2 regions of the Streptomyces sp. SL06 genome follow, and region 2 is predicted to be linked to the other one. Evidence: predicted binding sites of a transcription regulator. Region 2 holds the regulator's gene; the other holds the start of a gene.
The links. Region 2 encodes HrcA, which represses chaperone genes, less so after heat shock. Its sites were predicted from a motif close to TTNGCACTCNGNNNNNCNGAGTGCNAA; they were not measured.

Region 1: groL (chaperonin GroEL) is a predicted target of HrcA. The motif match lies at 11,375-11,401, and genes of this name have one in related genera.

The regions. Positions count from the first base shown of each region.
Region 1 is NZ_JBSYOT010000002.1:4,064,855-4,079,243, forward strand. It holds gene AC4IHM_RS18615 (1-phosphofructokinase family hexose kinase) at 1-657, opposite strand, end outside; gene nagA (N-acetylglucosamine-6-phosphate deacetylase) at 789-1,934, opposite strand; gene AC4IHM_RS18625 (ROK family protein) at 1,934-2,935, opposite strand; gene AC4IHM_RS18630 (extracellular solute-binding protein) at 3,064-4,317, shown strand; gene AC4IHM_RS18635 (DUF3263 domain-containing protein) at 4,354-4,587, shown strand; gene otsB (trehalose-phosphatase) at 4,650-5,507, shown strand; gene AC4IHM_RS18645 (alpha,alpha-trehalose-phosphate synthase (UDP-forming)) at 5,520-6,908, opposite strand; gene AC4IHM_RS18650 (hypothetical protein) at 7,067-7,792, shown strand; gene AC4IHM_RS18655 (glucosyl-3-phosphoglycerate synthase) at 7,796-8,740, opposite strand; SAM riboswitch class I at 8,883-9,030, shown strand; gene thrC (threonine synthase) at 9,048-10,358, shown strand; gene AC4IHM_RS18665 (MoaD/ThiS family protein) at 10,355-10,630, shown strand; gene AC4IHM_RS18670 (cold-shock protein) at 11,037-11,240, shown strand; gene groL (chaperonin GroEL) at 11,564-13,189, shown strand; gene AC4IHM_RS18680 (NADH:flavin oxidoreductase) at 13,363-14,389, shown strand, end outside.
Region 2 is NZ_JBSYOT010000002.1:4,900,766-4,915,154, reverse strand. It holds gene AC4IHM_RS22440 (S41 family peptidase) at 1-3,193, opposite strand, end outside; gene AC4IHM_RS22435 (hypothetical protein) at 3,246-3,755, opposite strand; gene AC4IHM_RS22430 (16S rRNA (uracil(1498)-N(3))-methyltransferase) at 3,862-4,611, opposite strand; gene AC4IHM_RS22425 (nitronate monooxygenase) at 4,608-5,693, opposite strand; gene dnaJ (molecular chaperone DnaJ) at 5,951-7,087, opposite strand; gene hrcA (heat-inducible transcriptional repressor HrcA) at 7,088-8,104, opposite strand; gene AC4IHM_RS22410 (MBL fold metallo-hydrolase) at 8,288-9,022, shown strand; gene AC4IHM_RS22405 (DUF3097 domain-containing protein) at 9,057-9,869, shown strand; gene AC4IHM_RS22400 (Uma2 family endonuclease) at 9,847-10,437, opposite strand; gene hemW (radical SAM family heme chaperone HemW) at 10,542-11,774, opposite strand; gene AC4IHM_RS22390 (SpoIIE family protein phosphatase) at 11,802-14,354, opposite strand.

The DNA of each region.
Region 1 (14,389 bases), 840 kb from region 2:
GCCCAGCGAGGCGACCACCGCGCGGGCACCGCGGCGCCGGGCGGACTGCGTGGCCCGCAGCGGCTCGTGCGAGCCGGTCAGCTCGGCCAGTTCCTCGGCGTTCGGCTTGATGAGATCCGGACGGGCGGCGACGCCCCGCCGCAACGGCTCCCCGCCGGTGTCGAGCAGCACCGGCACACCCGCCGTCCGCGCGGTGCGCACCAGCCCGGCGTAGGCGCCCACCGGGACGCCCGGCGGCAGGCTGCCGCACAGGGCCACCGCGGCGGCACCGGCGAGCAGATCCGCGTACGCCTCCTGGAAGTCGTCCCACTCGGCGGGCGCCACGACCGGGCCGGGTTCGTTGAGCTGGGTGGTGTCGCCGGTGCGTTCGTCGACGACGGCGATGGTGCGCCGGGTCGCGCCCACGACCGGCACGAGCGCGTCGGCCACCCCGCGCACGCCGACGAGTCTCTCGCGCACGACGGCCCCGGTGGTGCCGCCCGCGAAGCCGGTGACGGTCACCTCGTGCCCGAGGGCCGCCAGCACGCGGGCCACGTTCAGCCCCTTGCCGCCGGGCCGCTCGGTCACCTCGGTGACCCGGTGGGAGGCGTGGGGCATGAGGGCCGGGACACGGTAGGTGATGTCGAGAGCGGTGTTCAGCGTGACTGTGAGGATCATCGTGCCGGCCTCCCCCCGATCGCTCGCGACTGCCGCCGTGTGCCCCGGAACCCGTGTTGTCCCGGGGACACGATCATGCCAAAAGGACGGCGGTCGGCCCAGTCCCCGGTTCGGCCACCCTCGGCAGCGGATCAGCCCAGCCCGGGATCGACCACCCATTCGCCCCGGCGCATCACGCCCACCAGGTCGAAGGCGTTGTCCAGGACCACCAGGTCGGCGTCCCTGCCCGGCTCAAGCGAGCCGATCCGGTCGGACAGGCCGAGCAGCCGCGCCGGGTTGGCGGAGATCGCCGCGACGACATCCTCCACGGGCAGCCCGTCCACCGTCACCGCCCGCTTGAAGGCCCGGTCAAGGGTGAGCGTGGAGCCCGCGATCGAGCCGCCCTCAACCAGCCGGGCCACCCCGCCCGCGACCTCGACCTCCAGCGGGCCGAGCAGGTAGCGGCCGTCGCCGAAGCCGGCCGCGTCCATCGCGTCGGTGATGAAGGCGACCCGGGCGGCGCCCGCGTGGTGGAAGGCCAGCTGGAGCGCGGCCGGGTGCAGATGCGTGCCGTCGTCGATCAGCTCGACGGTGATCCGCTCGTCCTCCAGCAGTGCCGCGATCGGACCGGGGGAGCGGTGGCCGAGCGGCGGCATCGCGTTGAACAGGTGCGTGGCGACACTCGCGCCCGCGTCGATGGCCTGAAGCGTCTGCTCGTAGGTGGCGTCGGTGTGCCCGACCGCCGCGATCACGCCGTGCTCGGCGAGCAGCCGTACGGAGTCCAGGCCGCCCGGCAGCTCGGTCGCCAGCGTCATCATCTTCGCGTGGCCGTGCGCCGCGTCGATCAGCTTGCGGACCTCGGCCGGATCGGGCTCGCGCAGCAGTTGTTCGTCGTGCGCGCCCTTGCGGCACGGGGAGATGAACGGCCCCTCGAAGTGGATGCCGGCGATGTCGCCCTGCTGGGCCAGCTCGGCGAGCACCCCGGCGTGCCGGGCGAGGAAGTCCAGCTCACCGGTGACGGCGGAGGCGACCACCGTGGTGGTGCCGTGCCGCCGGTGGGTGCGGACGCCCTGGAGGATGTCCTCGGCGTCGCCCGTGGCGAACGAGGCTCCGCCGCCGCCGTGGTTGTGCATGTCGACGAAGCCGGGGACCACCCAGTGGCCCGACACGTCGAGGACCTCCGCCCCCGGGGACGCCGTGTCCGCGATCCGCGCGCCCTCGACGATCACGCGGCCGTCGTCCACGGTCCCGGTGGGCAGTACCACCCGGGCACCGGCGAGAACCTTGCTTGGGGCCATCAGGTGGTTACCTCCGGGGGAGTCGCGGTCGTGGCAGCGGTGCCGGGCGCGGCGGTGCCGGGCGCGGCGGTGTCCTGCGGGCCGGTGCCGAGCAGGTCCCAGGCCAGCAGCCCGGCACCCCGGCAGCCGGCGGTGTCCCCCAGGGCCGCGGGGACGATGTCCGGGAGCTTCTGGAAGGTGACCCGCCGGCGTACGGCCTCCCGCAGCGGTGTGAACAAGGTTTCCCCCGCCTCGGCGAGGCCGCCACCGATGATCAGTACGCGCGGGTCCAGCAGAGTGAGCGCGGTGACCAGCCCGTCGGCGAGCGCGTCCACGGCGTCCTGCCACACGGCGAGCGCGCGGGCGTCCCCCGACTCGACCGCCCCGGCGCAGCCCGCGGCGTCCGCGGCCGGGTCGCCGCAGGCCTCGGCCCACGCCCGGCCGACCGCCGACGCGGACGCGAACCGCTCCAGACAGCCGCGCTGCCCGCACGGACACGGGGCGGTGCCGGGGCGTACGACGATGTGGCCGATCTCGCCCGCGAAGCCGTGGGCGCCGGACTCCACCCGCCCGTCGATGCCGATGGCGCCGGCGATGCCGGTGCCCAGCGGCACGAACAGGAACCGGTCGGCGCCCTTTCCGGCCCCGATCCGCCCCTCCGCGAGCCCGCCGGTGCGCACGTCGTGGCCGACGGCGACCGGGATGCCGCCCAGCCGGTCGGCGAGCAGCGCCCGCAGGGGTACGTCGCGCCAGCCGAGGTTGGCCGCGTACACGGCGGTGCCGTGCTCGTCGTCGACGATGCCGGGGACGGCGACGCCCGCGGCGCGGGCGGGCTCGCCGAAGCGGTCGGCGCCGAGGGCCCGCAGTTCGGCGGCGAAGTCCAGGATGCCCGCGACGACCGCCTCGGGTCCCTGCTCGCGGCCGGTGGCCCGGCGGGCCCGGTGCAGCAGCTCGCCCCCAGGTCCCGCGAGGGCGGCCTTCATCCCGGTGCCGCCCACATCGAGGGCGATGACATGTCTCACAGGGACAGTGTGGCCCGTCGACCCGGGAGAGGTCTAGTCCACTCGCGTGGTGTAGACCTTAATCCGGTAAGCGAACACATGAACGTGCGGTGGACGACGCGGTCGTCGGCAGGGTTGGGGAAGTCACGGTGCAGCGGCGAAGGACAGGAACGATCGCGGTGGTGTCCGCGCTGGGCATGACGGCGGTCCTCGGCGGCTGCGGGCTCACCGGCGACTCCGGCGAGGTGACGTTGCGGCTGGTCGCCGCCGACTACGGCGACGGCGGGCACAGCTCCCAGAACTACTGGGACGGGCTGGTCCGGTCCTACGAGGCCGAGCACCCCGGCGTGCACGTGGAGGTCACCGTCCACTCCTGGAACGACGTCGACCGCAAGGTCCGCGAGATGGTCGAGGCCGGCCGGGCGCCCGACATGGCGCAGATCGGCGCGTACTCCGACTACGCGGACCAGGGGCTGCTCTACCGGGCCGACGACGTGCTCTCCATCCCGGTCCAGGCCGACTTCGTCTCCCAGCTCGCCGGCGCCGGCCAGGTCGGCGGGGTGCAGTACGGGCTGCCCTTCGCGGCCTCCACCCGCGTGCTCTTCTACAACAAGACCCTCTTCGACGAGGCCGGCATCACGCCGCCGGGGTCCTGGGACGACCTCGCCGAGGCCGCCGAGGCGCTCCGGGACAAGGGCGTGAAGTACCCGTACGCCCTGCCGCTGGGCGCGGAGGAGGCGCAGGCCGAGACCATGCAGTGGATGCTCAGCGGCGGGGGCGGCTACACCGACGAGGTCGGCACCTACTCCGTCGACTCGCCCCAGAACGTCACCACCTTCACGTGGCTCAAGGACGAACTGGTCGGCAAGGGCCTCACCGGTCCGGTCGCCCCCGGCGGGCTCAACCGGGCCGACGCCTTCGCCGCCTTCGCCGACGGTGACGTTGGCATGCTCAACGGGCATCCCTCGCTGATGAAGACGGCGTCCGACAAGGGCGTGAAGTACGGCATGGTGCCCACCCCGGGCATCGACGGCGAGAGCAGGAGCACGCTCGGCGTGTCCGACTGGATGACGGCCTTCAAGGAGAACGGTCACCAGGAGGAGATCGGCGACTTCCTCGACTTCGTCTACAGCGACGAGAACGTTCTCGGCTTCTCCCGCGAGTACGACCTGCTGCCGGTGACCACCTCCGCGTCCCAGGTCATGAGCACGGCGGCCGAGGACAAGAACCTCCAGCCCTTCCTGGACCAACTGCTGCTCTCCGAGCTGTACCCGGTCGGCAAGGCCTCCTGGGCCTCGGTCAGCGCCGAGGTCAAGAAGCGCATCGGCCAGGCCGTCGCGCCCGGCGGCAGCCCCGAGGCGGTGCTCGACCGGATCCAGGCGACGGCGATGCGGACGCGGTAGCGTCCGCTGTCGGCGGCGGGCGTTACGGTGCCGTACATGGACCTGGGTGAGCTGGCCGAGCGGGAGCGGAGCATCCTCGCGCTGGAGCGCCGGGGCTTTCCCGGCCCCGGCGCGAAGGAACGCGCGATCCGCGAGGAACTGGGCCTGGCCCCCGTCCGCTACTACCAGCTCCTCAACGCCCTCCTGGACGACCCCCGGGCCCTGGCGACCGACCCCGTGACGGTCAACCGCCTGCGCCGCGTCCGCGCATCCCGCCGCACGGACCGCTGAGCCGACGACCCCGGGGGCCTGCGTGGGGCGTGGGTTTCGTGGCGGCGGGATAGGTTCGTCGTATGGGCAGCCATCAAGACTTCAGCCGGGACGACTTGCCGACGCCCGTGACGCGGGCCGGAAGGGAAGGGCTCGACGCGCTTCTCGCGCGGCCCGAGCGGGCGGTGGTCGCGCTCGACTTCGACGGTACGCTCGCCCCGATCGTGCCCGACCCCGACCGGGCGCGGGCCCACCCGGACGCGGTGCCCGCCCTCGCCGTGCTCGCCCCGAAGGTCGCCTCCGTCGCGGTGATCACCGGCCGCCCGGCCGAGGTCGCCGTACGCCACGGAGGCTTCGCGGACGCCCCCGGCCTCGAACACCTCGTCGTCCTCGGCCACTACGGCGCCGAGCGCTGGGACGCCGCCACCGGCACCCTCACCACCCCTGCACCGCACCCCGGCGTCGCCGCCGTCCGCGCCGAGCTGCCGGCGCTGATCGAGCGGGCCGGCGCGCGGCAGGGCGCCTGGATCGAGGAGAAGGGCCACGCGGTCGCCGTCCACACCCGCCGCGCCCCCGACCCGCAGGCCGCCTTCGACGCCCTGCGCGCCCCCCTCACCGACCTGGCCGAACGCCACGGCCTGATCGTCGAACCGGGCCGCATGGTCCTCGAACTGCGCCCGCCCGGCATGGACAAGGGCGCCGCGCTGAGGGAGCACGTGCGCTCCCTCGACGCCGGATCCGTCCTCTACGCGGGCGACGACCTCGGCGACCTGCCCGCCTTCACGGCCGTCGACACCCTCCGCGCACAGGGCACCCCGGGCCTCCTGGTGTGCAGCGGCAGCGACGAGGTCCCCGAACTCCGCGAGAGGGCCGACCTCGTGGTCGACGGCCCGACGGGAGTGGTGGCGCTGCTGCGCACCCTGGCGGCCCACCTCGCGTAGGAGTAACCCGCGTCAGGCCCTCAGCGCGTCCAGCTGATCCAGGAACCAGCGCGCCGGAGGCAACGCCGTCCCCGCCGCGGCCAGCCGCTTCGAGCGCTCCGCGCGCTCCCCGGCCCCCACCGACAGCGCCTCGTGCAGTGCCCGCGCCGTCCCCGACACGTCGTACGGGTTCACCACCACCGCGTCCTCGCCCAGCTCCTCGTACGCCCCCGCCTCCCGCGACAGCACCAGCACGCACCCCGCGTCGGAGACGACCGGCACCTCCTTCGCCACGAGGTTCATCCCGTCCCGGATGGGATTGACGAGCGCCACGTCGGCCAGCCGGTACGCCGCGAGCGACCGCGCGAAGTCGTCCTTCACATGCAGCACGACCGGCGTCCACCCCGCCGTCCCGAACTCCGCGTTGACCGAGTCCGCCACCCGCCGCACCTCGGCGGTGTAGTCCCGGTACACGGCGAGATCCTGCCGCGAGGGGTAGGCGAACGCGACGTGCACCACCCGCTCGCGCCACTGCGGACGCTCCGCCAGCAGCTCCCGGTACGCCAGCAGCCCCCGCACGATGTTCTTCGACAGCTCGGTCCTGTCCACCCGGACGATCGTCCGGCGCCCCTCGCCGATCTCCTCCCGCAGCGCCGCCATCCGCTCGTCGACATCGGCCTCGTGCGACCGCTTGCGCAGGAAGTCCGCGTCCGCGCCGAGCCCGTGCACGCCGATCTCCGTGCCGCCGAGACCGCCCACCAGCGCGTCGCAGCACGCGGTGAACGCGTCGGCCCAGCGCCGGGTGAGGAAGCCGAGCCGGTCGGCGCCGAGCATGCCGCGCAGCACCTGCTCGGCGATGTCGTCCGGCAGCAGCCGGAAGTAGTCGACCGGCGCCCACGGCGTGTGCGAGAAGTGGCCGATGCGCAGGTCGGGGCGCAGCTCGCGCAGCATCCCCGGCACCAGCACCAGGTGGTAGTCCTGCACGAGCGCGACCACGCCCTCGGCCGCCTCCTCGGCCAGCGCCTCGGCGAAGGCCCGGTTGTACGCCTCGTAGGAGGCCCACTGCCGACGGAACTCCGCGTCGAAGACCGGTTCGAGGGGCGTCTGGTAGAGCATGTGGTGCACGAACCACAGCACGGAGTTGGCGATCCCGTTGTACGCGTCCGCGTGCATGTCGGCCGGCACGTCCAGCATCCGTACGCCGTCCTCGCCGACCCCGCGCCGCACCGCCTCGCGGTCGCCGTCGCCCAGCGCCGAGCACACCCACAGCGCCCCGGCGTCCGGCCCGATGGCGGAAAGCCCGGAGACCAGCCCGCCACCGCCCCGTTTGGCGTGCAGCGAACCGTCCTCCCGCACCTCGTACGAGACCGGCCCCCGGTTGGAGGCGACCACCACCTGAGCAGCACCGAAGCTTGAAGCCATACGCCTCAATCTAGCCCGGCCCCCAAAACCTCAAACGTTCCTCCATGTCACGTCGCGGCCGATTCGGTCAAGCGACTTGTGCGGAAGATGTGAAGAGGTCGAGGATGCGCGGTGAACATTTCAACTTTCTGGGGGGTGGGCGTTCTATGCCCAGTTCTATGCCCATGCATACGCGCATGCGCAGATTCGCCGGCGCCGCGGCGCTGGTCGCGGCCTCCGCGCTGGCACTGGCCGGCTGCGGCGAAGGCGACGGGGACGCCGGTACGAAGGCGGAGGGGCGGCCCGCGGCGGCCACCGCCACGCCGAGCGACAGCGCCAGTCCCACACCGGAGGCGTCCCCGACCACCGACGCCCCGACCCCCACCCCGACCCCGACCCCCACGCCGACCGTGGCCGTCGCGCTGCCGGACTTCACCGGCCGCAGCGTCGGGTCGGCCGTCAGCGCCGCGAAGCAGGCCAGGACCGACTTCGCCGTCCACCTCCAGGGCACCGGACAGCGGGCCTCCTCCTGGGGCAGCGGCGAGAAGGTCTGCGAGCAGAGCGGCGGATCCGGCCCGGTGACCTTCACCGTCCCCCGCGACGGCCGCGACTGCGCCGGGCGCCTCCTGCACACCCCGAAGCCGGCCCCGGAACCGGCGAAGACTCAGGACAACGGCACGGGCGGGGGCGGCACGAGCGGAGGTGGCACGAGCGGAGGTGGCACAGGCGGGGGCGGCACCGGCGCCTGCGAACTCATGAGCCCCGCGGGCAACTGCTACGCCGACGGCCAGTTCTGCGCCAACAAGCACCACGGCCTGAGCACCCACGGCCGCGGCGGCGAGTACCTGACCTGCGCACAGGACTCCGGCGGCATCTGGCGCTGGTCGGACGGCGTACCCGGCTGACGCTCAGGCCACCCGCCGGGCCGCGTACTCCGCGATCTCCGTCATCGGAGGCCGTTCCTCCACGTCCACGGCGTACGTGCGCGGCTCGAAGCCGTCGGCGCCCCGCTCGAACTGGGTGAGGGCCGGCCGCAGCAGATGGCCGCGGGCCAGCCGGAGCTGGGCGGTGCGGTAGATCGACGCGGACATGCGGCCCAGCGCCCGCTCGTCCTGGTGCCGGTGCCTGCGGACCCCCACGTCGACCTGCGCGAGGGCGTCCAGGCCCACCAGGTGCAGGGAGTCGACCAGGATGCCCAGCTCCACCCCGTAACCGACGGGGAAGGGCAGCCGTTCCAGCAGGGAGCGGCGGGCCGCGTACTCGCCGCCGAGCGGCTGGACGAAGCCCGCCAGCCGCGGCCAGTGCAGATTGAGCAGCGGGCGGGCCATCAGCTCGGTGACCCGCCCGCCCTGCCCGGCGGCCGCGCCGAGCGGACGGTCGTACATGGCCTTGACGAGGTGCACGTCCGGGTCGGTGAGCAGCGGGCCCACGATCCCGGAGACGAAGTCCGCGGAGAACTCGCGCAGATCGGCGTCGACGAAGCAGACGATGTCGCCGCCGGTCACCAGCAGCGAACGCCACAGCACCTCGCCCTTGCCGGGCACCGCCGGGACGCGGGGCAGGATCGCGTCGCGGTGCACGACCCGCGCGCCCGCCGCCGCGGCCACCTGCGACGTACGGTCGCTCGACCCGGAGTCCACGACCACGACCTCGTCGACGAGCGGCACCCGCCCCATCAGCTCCCGGCGGATCACCGTGACGATCTCGCCGACCGTGGCCTCCTCGTCGAGGGCGGGGAGCACCACGCTCACCGTCTGCCCGGTGGCGCGCTTGGCGGAAAGGATCCGCTGGAGCGGCCGGTCCGCCACGGACCAGGAGCGCGCGCTCAGCCAGCGCTCGACTTCTTCCAGCACGTCCCGTCGCTCCCTTTGTGATCCATCTCGCGGTTCGGACGACTGTCTCGACCGCCTTGGCCTTCGGTTACAGTCTTGAACAACACGGTCGGCCACCGCATGCCGGGGCCGCCGCGCGCACCACGGAAAAACAACTACATACCGCTCATCCAGAGGGGCAGAGGGATACGGCCCGATGAAGCCCCGGCAACCCTCCAGTCGGTTCCTGTCACACGGACGTGGCGAGGCTCCCGGCTAGGGAAGGTGCCAAATCCGTCTCACGGCGAGATGCGTCGTGAGGAAGATGAGGAGAAAGGGCCTCGCCTCCATGGCTGTGCAGACCGTCACCAGCGCCACCGACCACGCCGACGCCTCCGCGTCCACCGCCTCCCCCGTCGATCTGGGCCCCGCCGCCGCGCTCTCCTGCCGCGAATGCGGGCACCGCGTGCCGCTCGGCCCCGTCTTCGCCTGCGAGGAGTGTTTCGGCCCGCTGGAGATCGCCTACGACTTCTCGGCCCACGACACCGAGGAACTCCGCGCGCGCATCGAGGCGGGCCCCGCGAACATCTGGCGCTACGCCCCGCTGCTGCCCGTCCCCGCCGACGTGGCCGACAAGCCGAACATCAACCCCGGCTGGACCAAGCTGGTCAAGGCCGACAACCTGGCCCGCGAACTCGGCGTCACCGGCGGTCTGTACGTCAAGGACGACTCCGGCAACCCGACGCACTCCTTCAAGGACCGCGTCGTCGCCCAGGCCATCGAGGCCGCCCGCGCCTTCGGCTTCACCACCCTGTCCTGCTCCTCCACCGGCAACCTCGCCGGCGCCGTCGGCGCCGCCGCCGCCCGCGCCGGCTTCCGCTCCTGCGTGTTCATCCCGCACGACCTGGAGCAGGGCAAGGTCGTCATGGCCGCCGTCTACGGCGGCGAGCTGGTCGGCATCGAGGGCAACTACGACGACGTGAACCGCTTCTGCTCCGAGCTGATCGGCGACCCGGCCGGCGAGGGCTGGGGCTTCGTCAACGTCAACCTGCGGCCGTACTACGCGGAGGGCTCCAAGACCCTCGCGTACGAGATCTGCGAGCAGCTCGGCTGGAAGCTGCCCGACCAGCTCGTCGTGCCGATCGCGTCCGGCTCCCAGCTGACGAAGATCGACAAGGGGCTGAAGGAGCTGATCGACCTCGGCCTGGTCGAGGACAAGCCGTACAAGATCTTCGGCGCGCAGGCCAAGGGCTGCTCGCCGGTCTCCACCGCGTACAAGGCCGGCCACGACGTGGTCCGTCCGCAGAAGCCGGACACCATCGCCAAGTCGCTGGCCATCGGCAACCCGGCCGACGGCCCTTACGTCCTCGACATCGCCCGGCGCACCGGCGGCGCCGTGGAGGACGTGACCGACGAGCAGGTCGTGGACGCCATCAAGCTGCTCGCCCGCACCGAGGGCATCTTCGCGGAGACGGCGGGCGGTGTGACGGTCGGCGTGACGAAGAAGCTGATCGACGACGGCGTACTGGACCCAAGGCTCACCACCGTCGTCCTGAACACCGGCGACGGCCTGAAGACCCTCGACGCGGTGGCCGGCACCGGCCTGACCGCGACCATCCGCCCGAACCTGGACTCCTTCCGAGAGGCTGGCCTCGCATGAGCGTGACCGTTCGCATCCCGACCATCCTGCGCACCTACACCGGCGGCAGGTCCGAGGTCGGCGCCGAAGGCGCCACTTTGGGCGAGGTCATCTCCGACCTGGAGAAGAACCACACCGGCATCGCCGCCCGCGTCCTGGACGACGAGGGCAGGCTGCGCCGCTTCGTCAACGTCTACGTCAATGACGACAACGTCCGATTCGAGCAGGGCCTGGAGACCGCGACCCCGGACGGCGCGGGCATTTCGATCATTCCCGCGGTCGCCGGCGGCTGATACCCCTCGTAGTGCGAATTGCCCTCTCCGTAAGAGAAGCGGAGGGGGCAATTCCATGTGGTTGAGCACGGTAGAGTTGGGGAACGCGCTCCCGATCGCAAGGTCGGGAACCTTTAATTCCTGCCGCACGTCCGACAAGAAGCAGCCAAAGTGTGGACGTATTTCGCGGCTTTTGTTCCCTTTGTGTGCCCCGAATTGACCTGAATTCGGACGAATTCTCGCCACATTCCGGACCGGGCGCGTCCAGATTTCTCGTCCGACTGACCTGTTGCAGACGGCAGTTGGGCAGATACATTCGGCCGCGGTCGACGCGTTCCGGCGCACGCCCCCAGTCGTGGGGGGTGAGGTCTGACCCGGGTCCGCGAAGTGCGGATCTGTGCAAGGGCCAGTAATAGGGGAGTTAGGCATGGCTCAGGGCACCGTCAAGTGGTTCAACGCGGAGAAGGGGTACGGCTTCATCGCGGTCGACGGTGGTGCGGATGTTTTCGTCCACTACAGTGCGATTCAGATGGACGGTTACCGCACCCTCGAAGAAGGCCAGCGGGTCGAGTTCGAGATCTCGCAGGGTCAGAAGGGCCCGCAGGCCGACATGGTTCGCCTCAGCGCCTGAGACGTTCGGCCACCGCAAGCGAACGGTTCTTCATCGAAGGGCCCGCACCCCCGCACGGGGGTGCGGGCCCTTCGTGTTCCCGGGGTCAGGAGGTGGTGGAGGCGGGGCGGCGGGCCGCCGATCCCGGTATGGCGCTTGCACTCGACCATGCCGAGTGCTAATCATTGGCGTTAGCACTCTGAAGGTGAGAGTGACAACGAAGGACCGGGTCGGTGAGGCCCGCAGGCCGGGTGGGGAAGGAACCACGAGGCCGGCGAGCCGTCCGTCGCGGGCGCGGGCGCGGTCCGAAGGAATCACCCCCAGTCCTGGAGGGACCACTTCACATGGCCAAGATCATCGCGTTCGACGAGGAGGCGCGGCGCGGCCTCGAGCGCGGCATGAACCAGCTCGCGGACGCCGTCAAGGTGACGCTCGGCCCCAAGGGCCGCAACGTCGTCCTCGAGAAGAAGTGGGGCGCCCCCACGATCACCAACGACGGCGTGTCCATCGCCAAGGAGATCGAGCTCGAGGACCCGTACGAGAAGATCGGCGCCGAGCTGGTCAAGGAAGTCGCCAAGAAGACGGACAACGTCGCCGGTGACGGTACGACCACCGCGACCGTTCTCGCCCAGGCCCTGGTCAAGGAAGGCCTGCGCAATGTCGCGGCCGGCGCCAACCCGATGGCCCTGAAGCGCGGTATCGAGAAGGCCGTCGAGGCCGTCTCCGCCGCCCTGCTCGAACAGGCGAAGGACGTCGAGACCAAGGAGCAGATCGCCTCCACGGCCTCCATCTCCGCCGCCGACACCCAGATCGGCGAGCTGATCGCCGAGGCCATGGACAAGGTCGGCAAGGAAGGCGTCATCACCGTCGAGGAGTCCCAGACCTTCGGTCTGGAGCTGGAACTCACCGAGGGCATGCGCTTCGACAAGGGCTACATCTCGGCGTACTTCGCCACCGACATGGAGCGGATGGAGGCGTCGCTCGACGACCCCTACATCCTGATCGCCAACTCCAAGATCGGCAACGTCAAGGACCTGCTGCCGCTCCTGGAGAAGGTCATGCAGTCGGGCAAGCCGCTGCTGATCATCGCCGAGGACGTCGAGGGCGAGGCCCTGTCGACCCTGGTCGTCAACAAGATCCGCGGCACCTTCAAGTCCGTCGCCGTCAAGGCCCCGGGCTTCGGCGACCGCCGCAAGGCCATGCTCGGCGACATCGCCATCCTCACGGGCGGCGAGGTCATCTCCGAGGAGGTCGGGCTCAAGCTGGAGAACGCCACGCTCGACCTGCTGGGCAAGGCGCGCAAGGTCGTCATCACCAAGGACGAGACCACGATCGTGGACGGCGGCGGCTCGGCCGACCAGGTCCAGGGCCGGGTCAACCAGATCCGCGCCGAGATCGAGAACAGCGACTCGGACTACGACCGCGAGAAGCTCCAGGAGCGCCTGGCGAAGCTGGCCGGCGGCGTGGCCGTCATCAAGGCCGGTGCCGCCACCGAGGTCGAGCTCAAGGAGCGCAAGCACCGCATCGAGGACGCCGTTCGCAACGCGAAGGCGGCCGTCGAGGAGGGCATCGTCGCCGGTGGTGGCGTGGCCCTGCTCCAGGCCTCCCAGGTCTTCGAGAAGCTGGAGCTCGAGGGTGACGAGGCGACCGGCGCCAACGCCGTGAAGCTCGCCCTGGAGGCCCCGCTGAAGCAGATCGCCGTCAACGGCGGTCTCGAGGGCGGCGTCGTCGTGGAGAAGGTCCGCAACCTGACCGTCGGCCACGGCCTGAACGCCGCGTCCGGTGAGTACGTCGACATGATCGCCGAGGGCATCATCGACCCGGCGAAGGTGACCCGTTCCGCTCTACAGAACGCCGCCTCCATCGCCGCGCTGTTCCTCACCACCGAGGCCGTCATCGCCGACAAGCCGGAGAAGGCCGCCCCGGCCGGTGCTCCGGGCGGCATGCCGGGCGGTGACATGGACTTCTGATCGACCTCCGGTTGATCGACCGTCCTTCACGTACCGAGGGCGGCATCCTGGCCACGGCCGGGATGCCGCCCTCGGGCGTTTCCGGGCCCGCCAAGCTGTGGCGCGGATCACAGCAGACCGTGGGTGGTGGGCGGAATTGCCGTGCGGGGTACGCCCGTTGTCGCTGAAGCGTGATGAATGCACGCGCACATACCACCCGGTCCCTCCCAAGGAGCCCCCACGTGACCGCCACCACCCCCGAGACCGCCTCACGCGCCGCGCAGCTCCTCGCCCGCCCGGCCACCATCAACGGCCTGACCGTGCCCAACCGCATCGCCATGGCGCCGATGACCCGGATGTTCTCGCCCGGCGGCGTCCCCGGCGAGGATGTCGTGTCGTACTACGCGCGCCGCGCCGCCGCCGGTGTCGGACTGATCGTCACCGAGGGCACGTACGTCGGCCACGACTCCGCCGGACAGAGCGACCGGGTGCCCCGCTTCCACGGTGAGGAGCAGCTCGCCGGCTGGGCCAAGGTCGCCGAGGCGGTGCACGCGGCGGGCGGCACGATCGTCCCGCAGCTGTGGCACATCGGCATGGTGCGCAAGCAGGGCGAGCCGCCCTTCGCGGACGCCCCAGCCGTCGGCCCCTCCGGGTTGCGGATCGGCGAGGACGAGGCCACCGGCAAGGTGATGACCCAGCGCGACCTGGACGACGTGATCGGCGCCTTCGCCGAGTCCGCCGGGGCCGCCGAGCGCATCGGCTTCGACGGCGTGGAGATCCACGGCGCCCACGGCTACCTCGTCGACCAGTTCCTGTGGTCCGGCACCAACCGCCGCACCGACGCCTACGGCGGCGACCCCGTCTCCCGCACCAGGTTCGCCGCCGAGATCGTGGCCGCCGTGCGGGACGCCGTCTCGGACGGGTTCCCCGTGATCTTCCGCTACTCCCAGTGGAAGCAGGAGGCCTACGACGCCCGCCTCGCCGAGACCCCCGAGCAGCTGGAGGCCGTCCTCGCCCCGCTCGCCTCGGCCGGTGTCGACGCCTTCCACGCCTCCACCCGCCGCTACTGGCACCCCGAGTTCGACGGCTCCGACCTCAACCTCGCCGGCTGGACCAGGAAGCTGACCGGCAAGACCGCCATCACCGTCGGCTCGGTCGGCCTCGACGGCGAGTTCGGCAAGGTCTTCCAGGGCGAGGGCGCCCCGCTCGGCAGCCTCGACA
Region 2 (14,389 bases):
GCAGGCTCGGCGGGGTCTTCGCCGGGGTCTCCTCCAGCGCCGCCAGCGCGAGCCCGATCGCCTCGTCCAGCTGCGGGTCGCGGCCCGCCGCGTGGTCCTGGGGGCGGTAGGGGACCTCGACGTCCGGGTCGACGCCGTGGTTCTCCACGCCCCAGCCGTAACCCTCCAGCCAGAACGCGTACTTGGGCTGGGTGATCAGCGTCCCGTCGACCAGCCGGTAGCGGCTGTCGATGCCGATGACACCGCCCCAGGTGCGGGTGCCGACGACCGGGCCGATGCCGAGCGCCTTGATCGCGGCGTTGACGATGTCGCCGTCGGAGCCGGAGAACTCGTCGGCGACGGCGACGACCGGGCCGCGGGGCGCGTCCAGCGGGTAACTGGCGGGGCGCATGCCGCGCGGCAGGTCCCAGCCGACGATGCGCCGGGCCAGCTTCTCCACGACCAGCTGGGAGGTGTGCCCGCCGCGGTTCTCGCGCACGTCGACGACCAGTCCCTCCCGGACGACCTCGACGCGCAGGTCGCGGTGGATCTGGGCCCAGCCGGGCGCCTGCATGTCGGGGACGTGCAGATAGCCGAGCCGGCCGCCCGACCGCTCGTGGACGTGGGCGCGGCGGTCGGCGACCCAGGCGTGGTAGCGCAGGGGTTCCTCGTCGGCGAGGGGGACGACCACGGCGTGCCGCAGTTCGCCGCCGCCGGACGGGGAGATGGTCAGCTCGACCGGCTTGCCGGCCGTGCCGACGAGCAGCGGGCCGGGCCCGGTGACCGGGTCGACGGCCTGTCCCGCGACGGCGACGACGGCGTCCCCGGCGCGTACGGCGACACCGGGCGCGGCGAGCGGGGAGCGGGCATGGGGGTCGGAGGTCTCCGAGGGCAGGACGCGGTCGACGCGCCAGGTGCCGTCCTCGTGGCGGGAGAGGTCGGCGCCGAGCAGTCCTTGCCGGGCGGCGCCGACGTGGCCGCCGCGCGGGGTGACGTAGGCGTGCGAGGTGCCCAGTTCGCCGTGCACCTCCCACAGGAGGTCGACCAGGTCGTCATGGGTGGCGAGGCGGTCGAGGACGGGCCGGTAGCGGTCCAGGACGCCGTCCCAGTCGACGCCGTTCATGTCGGGCCGCCAGAAGTGGTCCCGCATGATGCGGCCGGTCTCGTCGTACATCTGCCGCCACTCGGCGGCCGGTTCGACGGTCTGCCGGATCCGGCTCAGGTCGACGGTGATGTTGGTGTCGCTGTCCTCGTCGCCGGAGGCCCGCCGGTCGCTGGGCACCACCTTGAGCCGTCCGTCGGCCCACAGCAGGACCCGCTTGCCGTCCCCGCTGACCTCGAAGTGGTCGGCGTCGGCGGCGAGGTGCTCGATCCGCTGCTGGGCGAGGTCGTAGCGCTCCAGCTCGGTGTTGGGGTCGGTGGCCTCGGGGGTGGCCCGGGAGGCGCCGAGGACGCCGGTGACCGGGTGGCGCAGCCACAGCACGCCGTCCTTGGCGGCGCGCAGCCGGGAGTAGCGGGCGGCCTCGACCGGGAAGGGCACGATGCGGTCGGCGAGGCCCTCGATGTCGATCCGGGTGGTCGGGGTGCCCTCGCTGTCAGGGGTCTCCTCACGGTCCGGCGCCTCGAAGGCGCGGCCGTGGCGCTGCGGGCCGAAGGGCGACGGGGTGGTCGCGGCGAGGGTGATCAGATGGGGCCGGGCACCCTCGACGAAGGCGAGGTCGAAGACGTGCTCGTCGTAGACCGGGTCGAAGGACCGGGTGGAGAGGAAGGCGAGGTGCTTGCCGTCCAGGGTGAAGGCCGGCGAGTAGTCCTTGAAGCGCAGCGGCGTCGCCTCGCTCACCGACAGGTCGGTGGTGTTGGCGAGCCTCAGCTGGCGCAGCGGTTCGGGGCCGGGGTGCGACCAGGCCAGCCAGGCCGAGTCGGGCGAGAAGACCAGCCCGGAGGCGTCGCCGTCCTCGCTGCGGTCGACCTCGCGGACCTCGCCGCTCTCGCGCTCGACGAGCAGGACGCGCCCGTCGTGCGAGGCGACGGCGGCGCGGCTGCCGTCCGGTGCCATGGCCAGGCCCAGGACCCGGCCGAGCTGCCCGGCGGCGAGGCGGCGGGCGGTGGCGCCGGGGGCGAGTCCGGTGGCGGGCGCGAACTCGAGGGCGTCGTCGCCCTCGGCGTCCGTCACCCATACGACCCACTCCTCGCCCTCGGCGCGGAAGGTGCGCGGCAGCCGGGTCCGTACGCCGGGCTGCACGGCCAGCGCGCGGGCGGGCCCGGAGCGGTGAGTGACCCAGTGCACGCCCCCGCGTACGGCGACGGCGCTGCCGCGCGCCGTGTGGTCGGGGGACGCGGAGCCGAACCAGCGGGCGGCGTTGACCGGGAACGGCTGGAGGTCGACGCGGGCGCCGCCGAGCCGGATGCCGAGCCGGCGCGGCTCGGCGCCGTCGAGGTCGTCGAGCGTCCACAGCTCACCGGCGCTGGAGTAGACGACGCGGGTGCCGTCGGTGGCGGCGTGCCGGGCGTAGAAGCCTTCGAGGGGGGTGTGCCGGCGCAGGTCGGAGCCGTCGGCGAGGGAGGAGTAGAGGGCGCCGGTGCCCTCGTGGTCGGAGAGGAACGCGATGCGCTCCCCGACCCAGAAGGGGTACTCGATGTTGCCGTCGAGGTCGCTGTGCAGGCGGACGAACTCGCCGTCGTCCTCGCGGTCGATCCACAGCTTGCCCGCCGTGCCGCCCCGGTAGCGCTTCCACCAGGCGGCCTCGCGGCCCATCGGCGCGGACAGCAGCACGGTGTGCGGGCCGTGCGCGACATCGCCGACGGGCCCGTACGGCAGGGTGGCCGCCGGTCCGCCGTCGAGCGGGACGGTGCGGGCCCAGGTGCGGCGCAGGCTGGCCTGCCCGTAGGTGCTGAGGGCGAGGACGCGTCCTCCCGGGGTCCAGCCGCGCACCTGGGTCTTGCCGCTGCCCCAGTGCGTCAGGCGCCTGGCGGGGCCGCCGTCGACGGGCGCGACGTGCACCTCGGGGGCGCCGTCGCGGGTGGAGGTCCAGGCGACCGTGGTGCCGTCGGGCGAGATCCGCGGGTGGTTCACCGGCACGTTGTCGGCGCTGACCCGCCAGGCCCGGCCGCCGTCGAGCGGGGCGAGCCACACGTCGTCCTCGGCGGTGAAGGCGACCAACTCGCCGTGCGGGTGCGGAAAGCGGAGGTAGGCAGGCGCTGCGGGCTGTGTCACCCTCTCACCCTATGCAGGGGCGGCGCCCGCCGACAGAGGTTTGGATCACTTGCTACTTGCCCTGCACCGGCCCGCAGTGCGGGTCGTCGGGGCACCAGATGGTCCGGGTGACGGTCACGGTGGGTCCGGGCCCCTGCCCGGAGGGCCGGTCGGCGGACGGGGCGCTGGGGGCGGCGTCGCAGTTGCCGAGCCCCTTGACCCGGAGCCACTCCTTGCCGTCCACCTCGGCCGTGAGGTCGCCGCGCACACAGGCGCCGTTGACGACGCGGGTCACCCTGCCGTCGACGGTGATGTCCTTGCCGTCGTCCGTCCTGCCCTCGCACTCGACGGAGGCGGCGGTGTTCTCGCTCGCCGAGGCGGTGGCGCCGTCGTCCCCGCGGGACGCGGTGCAGTTGAGCCACTGCACCCGCGTGTTCTGCCGTTGCAGTTCGCGGGTCACGGTCTGGTCGGTCGTGTACGCCACGGACGCGGTGCCGAGCCCGTCCGGTTCGCACGCGGCGACCCCGCCGACGGCGAGAGCCGCGCCGGCCACCGCGAGCGTCACGCGCCGGCCGCGCGGCATGATCGGGATACGCCAAATCCGCCTCAATGCCCCCATGGACGGCAGCCTGCCACCGTTGCGGGGCGGGCGGTAGAGCGCATACGGCCACTCGCGGCGGCCGGTGCGGTCAGGACCAGCGGCCGGTGCGGGCCAGCAGTACGGCCGCCGCCGCGGTGCCCGCGGTGGAGGTGCGCAGGACGCTGCGGCCGAGGCGGTGGGGCCGCGCTCCGGCCGCGGCGAAGAGCGCCAACTCCTCGGGGGAGACGCCCCCCTCGGGTCCGACGACCAGCACGATGTCGCCGGAGGCGGGGAGTTCGGCGGCGGCAAGGGGCGCGTCGCCGCTCTCGTGGAGTACGGCGGCGAAGTCGGCGGCGGCCAGCAGCGAGGCGACCTGCTTGCTCGTGGCCGCGTCCGCGACCTCGGGGAAGCGGACCCGGCGGGACTGCTTGCCGGCCTCCCGGGCCGTGGCCCGCCACTTGCCGAGCGCCTTCGGGCCGCGCTCGCCCTTCCACTGGGTGACGCAGCGGGACGCCGTCCAGGGCACGATCGCGTCGACGCCGACCTCGGTCATCGTCTCCACGGCCAGTTCGCCGCGGTCGCCCTTGGGCAGGGCCTGCACGACGGTGACGCGGGGTTGTTCCGCGGGCTCCTCGCGCACCTTCTCCAGGCCGGTGACGACCAGGCGGTCCTTGCCCTCGGCGGCCTTGACCACGCCCTCGGCCCAGCGTCCGCGTCCGTCGGTGAGGACGACGGCCTCGCCGGTGCGCAGCCGCTTCACGGAGACGGCGTGCCGTCCCTCGGGTCCTTCGAGGACGTACTCGCCCCCGGGCAGGTCCTCGGGCCGCAGGGAGGCGGCCACGAACACCGGTGCCGTCATCGGGCGCCGCCTCCCGTCGCGTAGTCCGACAACGCCGTCCCGGCGGACGCGAGTTCGGCCGCCAGTACCTCCACCACTTGCCCGGCGGGCAGTTCCCTGGCCATCCGGTGGCCCTGCCCGGCCCAGAGCGCCATGCCCTGCGCGTCGCCCGCCTGCGCCGCCGCCTTGCGCAGCGGCGCGGTGAGGTGGTGCACCTCGGGGTAGGCGGCGGGGGCGTAGGGGCCGTGCTCGCGCAGGAAGCGGTTGACCAGGCCGCGGGCGGGGCGGCCGGAGAAGGCGCGGGTCAGCTCCGTGCGGACGAACAGGGGGTCGGTCAGGGCCCGCTTGTGCAGGGCGTGCGCGCCCGACTCGGGGGTGGCGAGGAAGGCGGTGCCGAGCTGGGCCGCGCTCGCGCCGGCCGCGAGTACCGCGGCGATCTGGCCGCCGCGCATGATGCCGCCCGCGGCGAGGACGGGCAGGCTCACCGCCTCCCGGACCTGGGCGACCAGCGACAGCAGTCCGGTGCCGGTGCCGCCGGTCTCCGGGTGGTCGCGGTGGGTGCCCTGGTGGCCGCCGGCCTCGAAGCCCTGCGCGATCACCGCGTCGGCGCCGGAGTGCTCGACGGCCCTGGCCTCCTCCGCGGTGGTCGCGGTGACCAGGGCGAAGGTCCCGACGCGGTGCAGGGAGTCGACGACCTCGCCGCTCGGGACGCCGAAGTGGAACGACACCGCCGGCACCGGGTTGTCCAGCAGCACCGCGAGCTTGGTGTCGTAGCCGTCGTCACGGCCGCTCTCGGGGTCGCCCAGCTCCGTCTCGTACCAGGCGGCCTCGCCGGCCAGTTGGTGGGCGTAAACGTCCACGGCGGAGGGGTCGGCCGTCTCCGGCTGCGGCATGAAGAGGTTGACGCCGAAGGGGTGGTTGGTGAGCCCCCGCAGCTCCTTGATCTCCTGGTACATCCCGTCCGCGGTCTTGTACCCGGCGGCCAGGAATCCCAGCCCGCCCGCCTCGCAGACCGCCGCCGCGAGCCGCGGCACGGAGATGCCGCCCGCCATGGGCGCCTGCACGATCGGGTAGGGGAAGAGATCGGTCAGTGCGGAGGACATGACGGCATGTTGTCACGTCCTCCGAACAAGTCCGAATCCGGGCTTCCGTTGGCATAAGCCAGAAGCATCCGCATCCTCGAACCCCGCCCGAGCAGCACCGCGGCCGGCCTCAACGCCCGTTGAAGGCGTCCTTCAAGCGCGAGAACAACCCCTGCCGACCCGGCTGACTGCGACTGCCCGGGGGACAACCCCCGGACCCCCGGCAGACCCCCCGCACCCGGCGCCGACCGACGGCCCCCGCCTCCGGCGCCACCGCCTCAACGCCCGTTGAAGGCGTCCTTCAGGCGCGAGAACAACCCTTGCTGGCCGGGCTGGAACTGGCCCTGGGGCCGTTCCTCGCCGCGGAGTTTGGAGAGTTCTCGCAGGAGGCGTTCCTGTTCGACGTCGAGCTTGGTCGGGGTGGTCACCTCGACGTGGACGATGAGGTCGCCCCGGCCGCCGCCGCGCAGGTGCGTGATGCCCCGGCCGTGCTTGGGGATCGACTGGCCGGACTGGGTGCCCGGACGGATGTCGACCTCCTCCATGCCGTCGAGGGTCTCCAGCGGCACCTTCGTGCCGAGGGCCGCCGCCGTCATCGGGATGGTGACCGTGCAGTGCAGGTCGTCGCCGCGGCGCTGGAAGGTCGAGTGCGGCAGCTCGTGGATCTCGACGTACAGGTCGCCCGCGGGGCCGCCGCCGGGGCCGACCTCGCCCTCGCCCGCGAGCTGGATACGGGTGCCGTTGTCCACGCCGGCCGGGATCTTCACCGTCAGGGTGCGACGGGACCTGATCCGGCCGTCGCCCGCGCACTCGGGGCACGGGGTGGGCACGACGGTGCCGAAGCCCTGGCACTGGGGGCAGGGGCGGGAGGTCATGACCTGGCCCAGGAAGGACCGGGTGACCTGCGAGACCTCACCCCGGCCGCGGCACATGTCGCACGTCTGGGCACTCGTGCCCGGCGCCGCGCCCTCGCCGTTGCAGGTGTTGCAGACGACGGCCGTGTCGACCTGGATGTCCTTGGTCGTGCCGAACGCCGCTTCGTTCAGCTCGACCTCGATGCGGATCATGGCGTCCTGGCCGCGGCGGGTGCGCGAGCGCGGCCCGCGCTGCGACGCCGTGCCGAAGAACGCGTCCATGATGTCCGAGAAGTTCCCGAAGCCACCCGCGCCGAAGCCGCCCGCGCCACCGCCGGCGGCCTGCGAGAGGGGGTCGCCGCCGAGGTCGTAGACCTGCTTCTTCTGCGGGTCCGACAACACCTCGTAGGCGGCGTTGATCTCCTTGAACCGCTCCTGGGTCTTCGGATCGGGGTTGACGTCCGGGTGCAGCTCGCGGGCGAGCCTCCGGAACGCCTTCTTGATCTCGTCCTGGGACGCGTCGCGGCGTACGCCGAGTACGGCGTAGTAGTCCGTGGCCACCTACGACTCCGCCAGGATCTGTCCGACGTACCGTGCCACTGCGCGTACCGCTCCCATCGTTCCCGGGTAGTCCATGCGGGTCGGTCCGACCACGCCGAGCTTGGCAACCGCCTCGCCGCCCGAACCGTAGCCCACCGACACGACGGACGTGGAGTTGAGTCCCTCATGGGCGTTCTCATGACCGATACGTACGGTCACGCCCGGATCCTTCGCCTCGCCGAGCAGCTTGAGAAGCACGACCTGCTCCTCAAGCGCCTCCAGCACCGGCCTGATCACCAAGGGGAAGTCGTGCCCGAAGCGGGTCAGATTGGCGGTGCCGCCGATCATCAGCCGCTCCTCGTTCTCCTCGACCAGCGTCTCCAGGAGAGTGGAGAGCACGGTGGAGACCGTACCGCGATCCTCGGCCTCGAAGGGCTCCACCAGATCTTCCACCAGACTCGGCACGTCCGAGAAACGCCGCCCCGCCACACGGCTGTTGAGCCGCGCCCGCAGGTCCGCGAGGGACGCTTCGCCGAACGGCGCCGGGCAGTCGACCATCCGCTGCTCGACCCGGCCGGTGTCCGTGATCAGCACGAGCATCAGGCGCGCGGGCGCCAGGGAGAGCAACTCCACGTGCCGCACGGTCGAGCGGGTCAGCGACGGATACTGCACGACGGCGACCTGCCGGGTCAGCTGCGCGAGCAGCCGCACCGTGCGGGCCACCACGTCGTCGAGGTCGACGGCGCCCTCCAGGAAGCTCTGGATGGCACGCCGCTCGGGCGCGGTCATCGGCTTGACGCCGGCCAGCTTGTCGACGAAGAGCCGGTAGCCCTTGTCGGTCGGGATGCGCCCGGCGCTGGTGTGCGGCTGGGCGATGAACCCCTCGTCCTCCAGGGCCGCCATGTCATTGCGCACGGTGGCCGGGGAGACGCCGAGGCTGTGCCGCTCGGTGAGGGCCTTGGAACCGACCGGCTCCTCGGTGCCCACATAGTCCTGGACGATGGCGCGCAGCACCTTGAGCCTGCGTTCACTGAGCATCCGCGCACACCTCCAGAAGTCGTCCGCCCGGCGTCTTGCCCGTCTCACTGTCTGGCCCTGGCACTCATGGCGCGCGAGTGCCAGACTTCCCCGGCCCAGTCTACGGCCGTGGGGTACGCCCCCGGCAAGGCCGGGGCCATGCCGACGTGCGCCGAGGTGCCGACCGGGCCTAGCGTCGGCGCCGTGACGGTGACGTGGAAGGACCTGGGGTGGGAGCGGCTGGCGGCCGGGGTGGGCCGGTGCCGGCTGCCGGGGTGGGACTGCACGGCGGGGCTGGTCCTCGGCCCGGACGCGGCGCTGATGGTCGACGCGGGGTCGGGCCCGGCCGAGGGCGCCCGGTTGCGCGCACAGGCGCACAGGCTCGCCGGTCGCCGTGTGACGCATCTCGCGCTGACCCACCCCCACTTCGACCACGTCTTCGGCGCCGCCGCGTTCCCGGACGCGCAGGTGTACGCCGCGGCGGGCACGGCCGCGCTGTTCGCGCCGGGCGGACGGGGGCGGGAGGCGCTGTGCGCGGACGCGGTGGCGGAGGGGCTGGACGCGCGGTCGGCCCGGGAGGCGGCCGACGCCCTCGTGCCGGTCGGCCACGAGGTCGGCGGCGGGCGGAGGCTCGACCTGGGCGGCGGCCGGCGGGTGCTGCTCGCCGACGTGGGCCCGGGGCACACCGGGCACGACCTGGCGGTGCTGGTGCCGGGCGAGGTGGCCGTCGTCTTCTGCGGCGACCTGGTCGAGGAGTCGGGGGAACCGCAGGCGGGTCCCGACGCCGTGCCGTCGCACTGGCCGGCCGCGCTCGACCGGCTGCTGGAGCTGGGCGGCGAGGACGCGCGGTACGTGCCGGGGCACGGAGCGGTGGTGGACGCGGCGTTCGTCCGGGCCCAACGGGACGCGCTGGCCGCCCGGTTCGGCGTGTCGCGCTGATCACGGCGCGCCCGCTTCTCGTATCGTCGTCAGAATGCGCCAGTACTCCGCCGACCTGACCCCTCCGTGGAAGAAGCCGCAGCCCGTCCCGGAGGTTCCGGCCGATTCCGGCCTGGTGGTCGAGGAACCCGGCACCGGGTTCTGCGGCGCGGTGATCGGCTGCGAGGCGGGCACGGTGACCCTGGAGGACCGCTTCGGCAAGCACCGGGTGTTCCCGATGGAGCCGCGCGGCTTCCTGCTGGAGGGCCAGGTGGTGACCCTCGTGCGGCCCGCCTCCGGTCCGGTACGGCCCGCCCGTACGGCGTCCGGTTCGGTCGCCGTCCCCGGCGCACGCGCGCGGGTGGCCCGCGCCGGGCGCATCTACGTCGAGGGGCGGCACGACGCCGAGCTGGTCGAGAAGGTGTGGGGCGACGACCTGCGCGTCGAGGGCGTGGTCGTGGAGTACCTGGGAGGCGTGGACGACCTGCCGTCGATCGTCGCCGACTTCGCGCCGGGCCCGGACGCGCGGCTGGGCGTCCTGGTGGACCACCTGGTGCCGGGCTCGAAGGAGTGGCGGATCGCGCAGTCGGTGACCAGTGACCACGCGCTGGTCGTGGGCCACCCCTACATCGACATCTGGGAGGCCGTGAAGCCGTCGGCGCTGGGAATCGCCGAGTGGCCGCGGATCCCGCACGGGCAGGACTGGAAGACGGGGGTCTGCCGAGCACTGGGCTGGCCGCCCGAGAACACCGGGGCGGTGTGGCAGGCGATCCTGGCACGGGTGAACTCGTACAAGGACCTGGAGCCGGAGCTGTTGGGGAGGGTCGAGGAGCTGATCGACTTCGTCACGGGTAGCGGTGGGGCCTGACCTTCTCGTAGACGGCGAACTCGCTGGTGTCCAGTTCGACGCCGATGGTCTCCAGCGGTGTGAGGTCACCGAACTTCGTGAGTCGCTGGCACCGGTAATCAGCGTGTTCACCACGGCCCGTCGGCTCGGTGAGCAGGACGCACTGCCCCATGACTGGGTCGATGATCAGGTAAGCGGGCACCTTGGCCGCTGCGTAGATCGAGCGCTTGACTCCGTAGTCGCGGTCGACGCTCGTCTTGGAGACAACTTCGACAAGCATGGTGATGACCTCGGACGGCATCAGGCGTCCGTGCTCAGGGCCGACGCCCCGTTCGATCACCACGAGATCCGGCTGGGGCTCGCTGGACTCTTCGAGGATCGCGATGTCCTGAGTCTGGAGTCGCCGCCAGCCTCGGCGGGGAATCTGGTCCACCACCGCTTCCACGATGTCGTTGTGAGCTACGTCCGGCCCCGCCATCATCACGATTTCCCCCCGGAGGAGCTCGACCTTGAATTCCTCGGGAAACACGAACTCCTCGAAGAACGTCACGATGTCGGTGGTCCTCGGTCGGTCATCCACAGCGGTCATCTCCGCAGCCCTCCGGTTTCCGCCACCGTGCGATTGCGGCAGCAGCTTACGAACCAGATTAGGGACCGAACCCGCGTCTCGCGCCGATTCACTCCCCCGAGGGATCAGTCCACCAGGTCACGCACCACCGCGTCCGCCAGCAGCCGCCCGCGCAGGGTCAGCACCGCGCTTCCCGCCTCGTAGGGGCCCTCCTGGAGGAGGCCGTCGGACAGGGCTCGGTGTGAGGCCGCGAGTCCCTCCTCGTGCAGCAGGGACAGCGGCACGCCCTCCCGCAGCCGCAGTTCCAGCAGGATCCGCTCCACCCGGCGGTCCTCGTCCGTCAGGATCTCGCGTCCGGCACCCGGCGACCTCCCCGCCGCCAGTGCCGAGGCGTACGCCCCCGGGTGCTTCACGTTCCACCAGCGCACGCCGCCCACGTGGGAGTGGGCGCCCGGCCCGGCGCCCCACCAGTCGGCGCCCCGCCAGTACAGCTCGTTGTGCAGGCAGCGCCCCGCGTCCGAGGCGGCCCAGTTCGACACCTCGTACCAGTCGAAGCCCGCCGCCGAGAGGGTCTCCTCGGCGATCAGGTACCGGTCGGCGTGGACGTCGTCGTCGGTCGTCGGGACCTCGCCGCGCCGGATGCGCCGGGCGAGCCCCGTGCCCTCCTCCACGATCAGGGCGTACGCCGAGACGTGGTCGGGTCCGGCGCCGAGCGCGGCGTCGAGCGAGGCCCGCCAGTCGTCGTCGGACTCGCCGGGGGTGCCGTAGATCAGGTCGAGGTTGACGTGCTCGAAGCCGGCGGCGCGGGCCTCGGCGACGCAGGCCTCGGGGCGGCCCGGGGTGTGGGTGCGGTCCAGCACCTTCAGGACGTGCTGCCGGGCGCTCTGCATGCCGAAGGAGATCCGGTTGAAGCCGCCCTCGCGGAGGGTGGCCAGATACGCCGGGTCGACCGACTCGGGATTGGCCTCCGTGGTCACCTCCGCGTCCGCCGCGAGACCGAACTCCTCGCGGATCGCGCCCAGCATCCGCACCAGGTCACCGGCGGCCAGCAGGGTGGGCGTACCGCCGCCGACGAAGACCGTGCGGACCTCGCGGGGGTCGTCGCCGAGCACCTTGCGGGCCAGGCGGACCTCGTCGGCGAGCGTCTCGGCGTAGTTGTCGCGGGAGGCGAGGACGCCGCCGGTGCCGCGCAGCTCGGTCGCGGTGTAGGTGTTGAAGTCGCAGTAGCCGCAGCGGGTCGCGCAGTACGGCACGTGCAGATAGAAGCCGAGGGGGCGGTCGGCGGCCCCGGCGAGGGCGGGCGCGGGCAGGGCGCCGTCGGCGGGGACGGGTTCGCCGTCGGGGAGTGCGGAGGGCATGCGTTCCATTGTCCCGTACGGCCGGGGTCACCCGGTCTGGAGCACCAGCAGCGCGAGGTCGTCCTCCGGGGGCCGGGGCCCGAAGTCGTGCACCAGCCGCCTGATGCGCTCGGCGACCAGGCCGGCGTCCAGCCCCGCGCACCCGGCGAGCGCCGCCGCGAGGCCGTCGCCGTCGTCGAACTGGCGGGAGCCGCTGCGCCGCTCGGTGACCCCGTCCGTGACGCACAGCAGGGTGTCGCCGGGGCGCAGCTCGAAGGTCTCACTGACGTACGTCGCGTCCTCGACGACCCCGAGGAGGGTCTGCGGCCTCGCGACCGTGCACACCGTGCCGTCGGGCTCCAGGAGCAGCGGCAGCGGGTGCCCGGCGGAGGCGAGGGTGCAGCGGACGCCGCCGTCGAAGGGGACCAGTTCCCCGTAGAGCAGGGAGAGGAAGCGGGTCTGCGGCCCGTCGCCCGGGGCAACCGGTGGCCCGCCCGTGGCGACCAGGGCGCGGGCGGCGGCGTCGGCGGCCTCGGTGGCGTCGTCGAGGAGGAGCTGGTTGAGGCGGTCGAGGACATCGGGGACGCCGTACTCCTCGCGGGCCAGCAGCCGCAGCCAGGGCCGGGCGAGCCCGATGACGACGGCGGCCTCGGGGCCCTTGCCCTGGACGTTGCCGACGGCGAAGCACCAGCGGCCGTCGCCGGCCGGGAAGAGGTCGTAGAAGTCGCCGCTGGGGCCGCCCCTGTCACAGGGTTCGTGGACGAGGGCGCTGCGCACGCCGGGGATCTCGGCGACGGCGCCGGGCAGCAGGCCGCGCTGGAGGACGGCGCTGATAGTGGCCTGGCGGGCGTACTGGCGGGCGGTGCTGATGGCGAGCGCCACCCGGCGGCAGAGGTCCTCGACGAGGCCGGTGATCTCGTCGGGGAAGCCGGAGGGGCCGGGGGTGTCGGCCCGGCCGACGACCAGGGTGCCCAGCGGTCTGCCGCCGGCGACCAGGCGGAAGGCGAGCGCGGTGCCGTGCGGGCCGAGCGCCTCGCCGGGCCAGGGATGGCCGACGGGTCCTGAACGCCACGGGTCGCGCGGGCGGGGCGGGTCTTTCTCCAGGGCCCGGCGCAGTGCGTCGAGGCGGCCCCCGTCGGCGTGCCACACGCGGGCCGGCCGGGCGCCGACGGCCGCGCCGGGGGCGTCGCTCCAGGCACCCCGGCCCGGGGACTCGTCCTCCAGCCATACGGCGCACCAGTCGGCGAGCCGCGACACGATCAGCCGGCCGGTGAGGGAGGCGACCCGTTCCTCGTCGAGCTGCCCGGCCAGGAGGTCGGAGGCCTCGGCGAGGAACGACAGGGCGCCGCGCCCCAGCCACTCCCGGTCCCGGACACCGCACGGCCCGCCCCCGACCGCACTGTCCCGCCAGTCCCCCAGCCGCACACCCCCCGCCCGCCCGACCTCCACGCCCCCGCGCCGCGAGCCACCTGGGCCTTCCGCACCCCCGGGGTCCCCTCGGCCACCAGGCCCGTCCGGGCCCTCCGCACTGCCGGGGCCACCTGCGTCACCCGGGCCACCTGCACCGCCGGGGCCACCCGCACCACCGGAGCCACCCGCACCACCGAGGCCACCCGCCCCACCAAGGCCACCTGCGTCACCCGGGCCACCTGCGTCACCCGGGCCACCCGCACCACCGGAGCCACCCACCCCACCGGGGCCACCTGCACCGCCGGGGCCACCCGGGCCACCGGAGCCACCCGCACCACCGAGGCCACCCGCCCCACCAAGGCCACCTGCGTCACCCGGGCCACCCGCACCACCGGAGCCACCCGCCCCACCGGGGCCACCTGCACCGCCGGGGCCACCCAGGCCACCGGAGCCCTCCAGGAGACCCGCACCACCCGGGCCACTCGGATCACCCACGCCACCCACGTCACTCGGGCCACCGGAGCCACCGGAGCCACCGGAGCCACCGGAGCCACCGGAGCCACCGGGATCTTGCACCCCTTCCGGCCCCCCGCCGGGTTCCTCCCCCGGTGTGTCCACGGCCAGGGGAGGCGTGTGCCGCGGGTCGCGGCCCGTGGCGTATGTCTCGAACCGTTCGGCGATGTCGGCGCCCGCGGCCGGCAGCCGGGCCCAGACCGTCTTGACACCCGGGCGGTACGTGATGCCCCAGGCCTCCGAGAGCGCGGAGACCAGCCGCAGGCCGCGGCCGTACTCGGGAGTCTCGTGCGGCCTCTCGTACTCGCCGCCGCTTCTCGGTGCGCGGGAGGGATGGTGGTCCGTGGTCTCGACGACGAGCGTGCCGGTCTCCTCCAGCGTGCAGGCCACCTCGACATCGGTACCGGCGTGCACCACGGCGTTGGTGACCAGCTCGCTGACGACCACCAGGGCGTCGGCCGCGAGATGCTCGGTCAGCTGCTCCGTGCCGGGCAGCCCGAGCGCGGACCAGTCGGCGAGCGCCGCGCGCACCATCGCGCGGGCGGCACCCGGCGCCAGGGAGCTGCCCAGCAGGGACGCGTGCGCCCGGGTGCGTTCCCGGGCGCACACCTCGGTGGTGTGCGCGGGCGCCGCGCTGGCGCGGGAGACGGTCTCCCGCTGCGTCGGAATGGCCCCCATGGACGGCTCCCCGGGCAGTTCGTGCGATTCCTCGC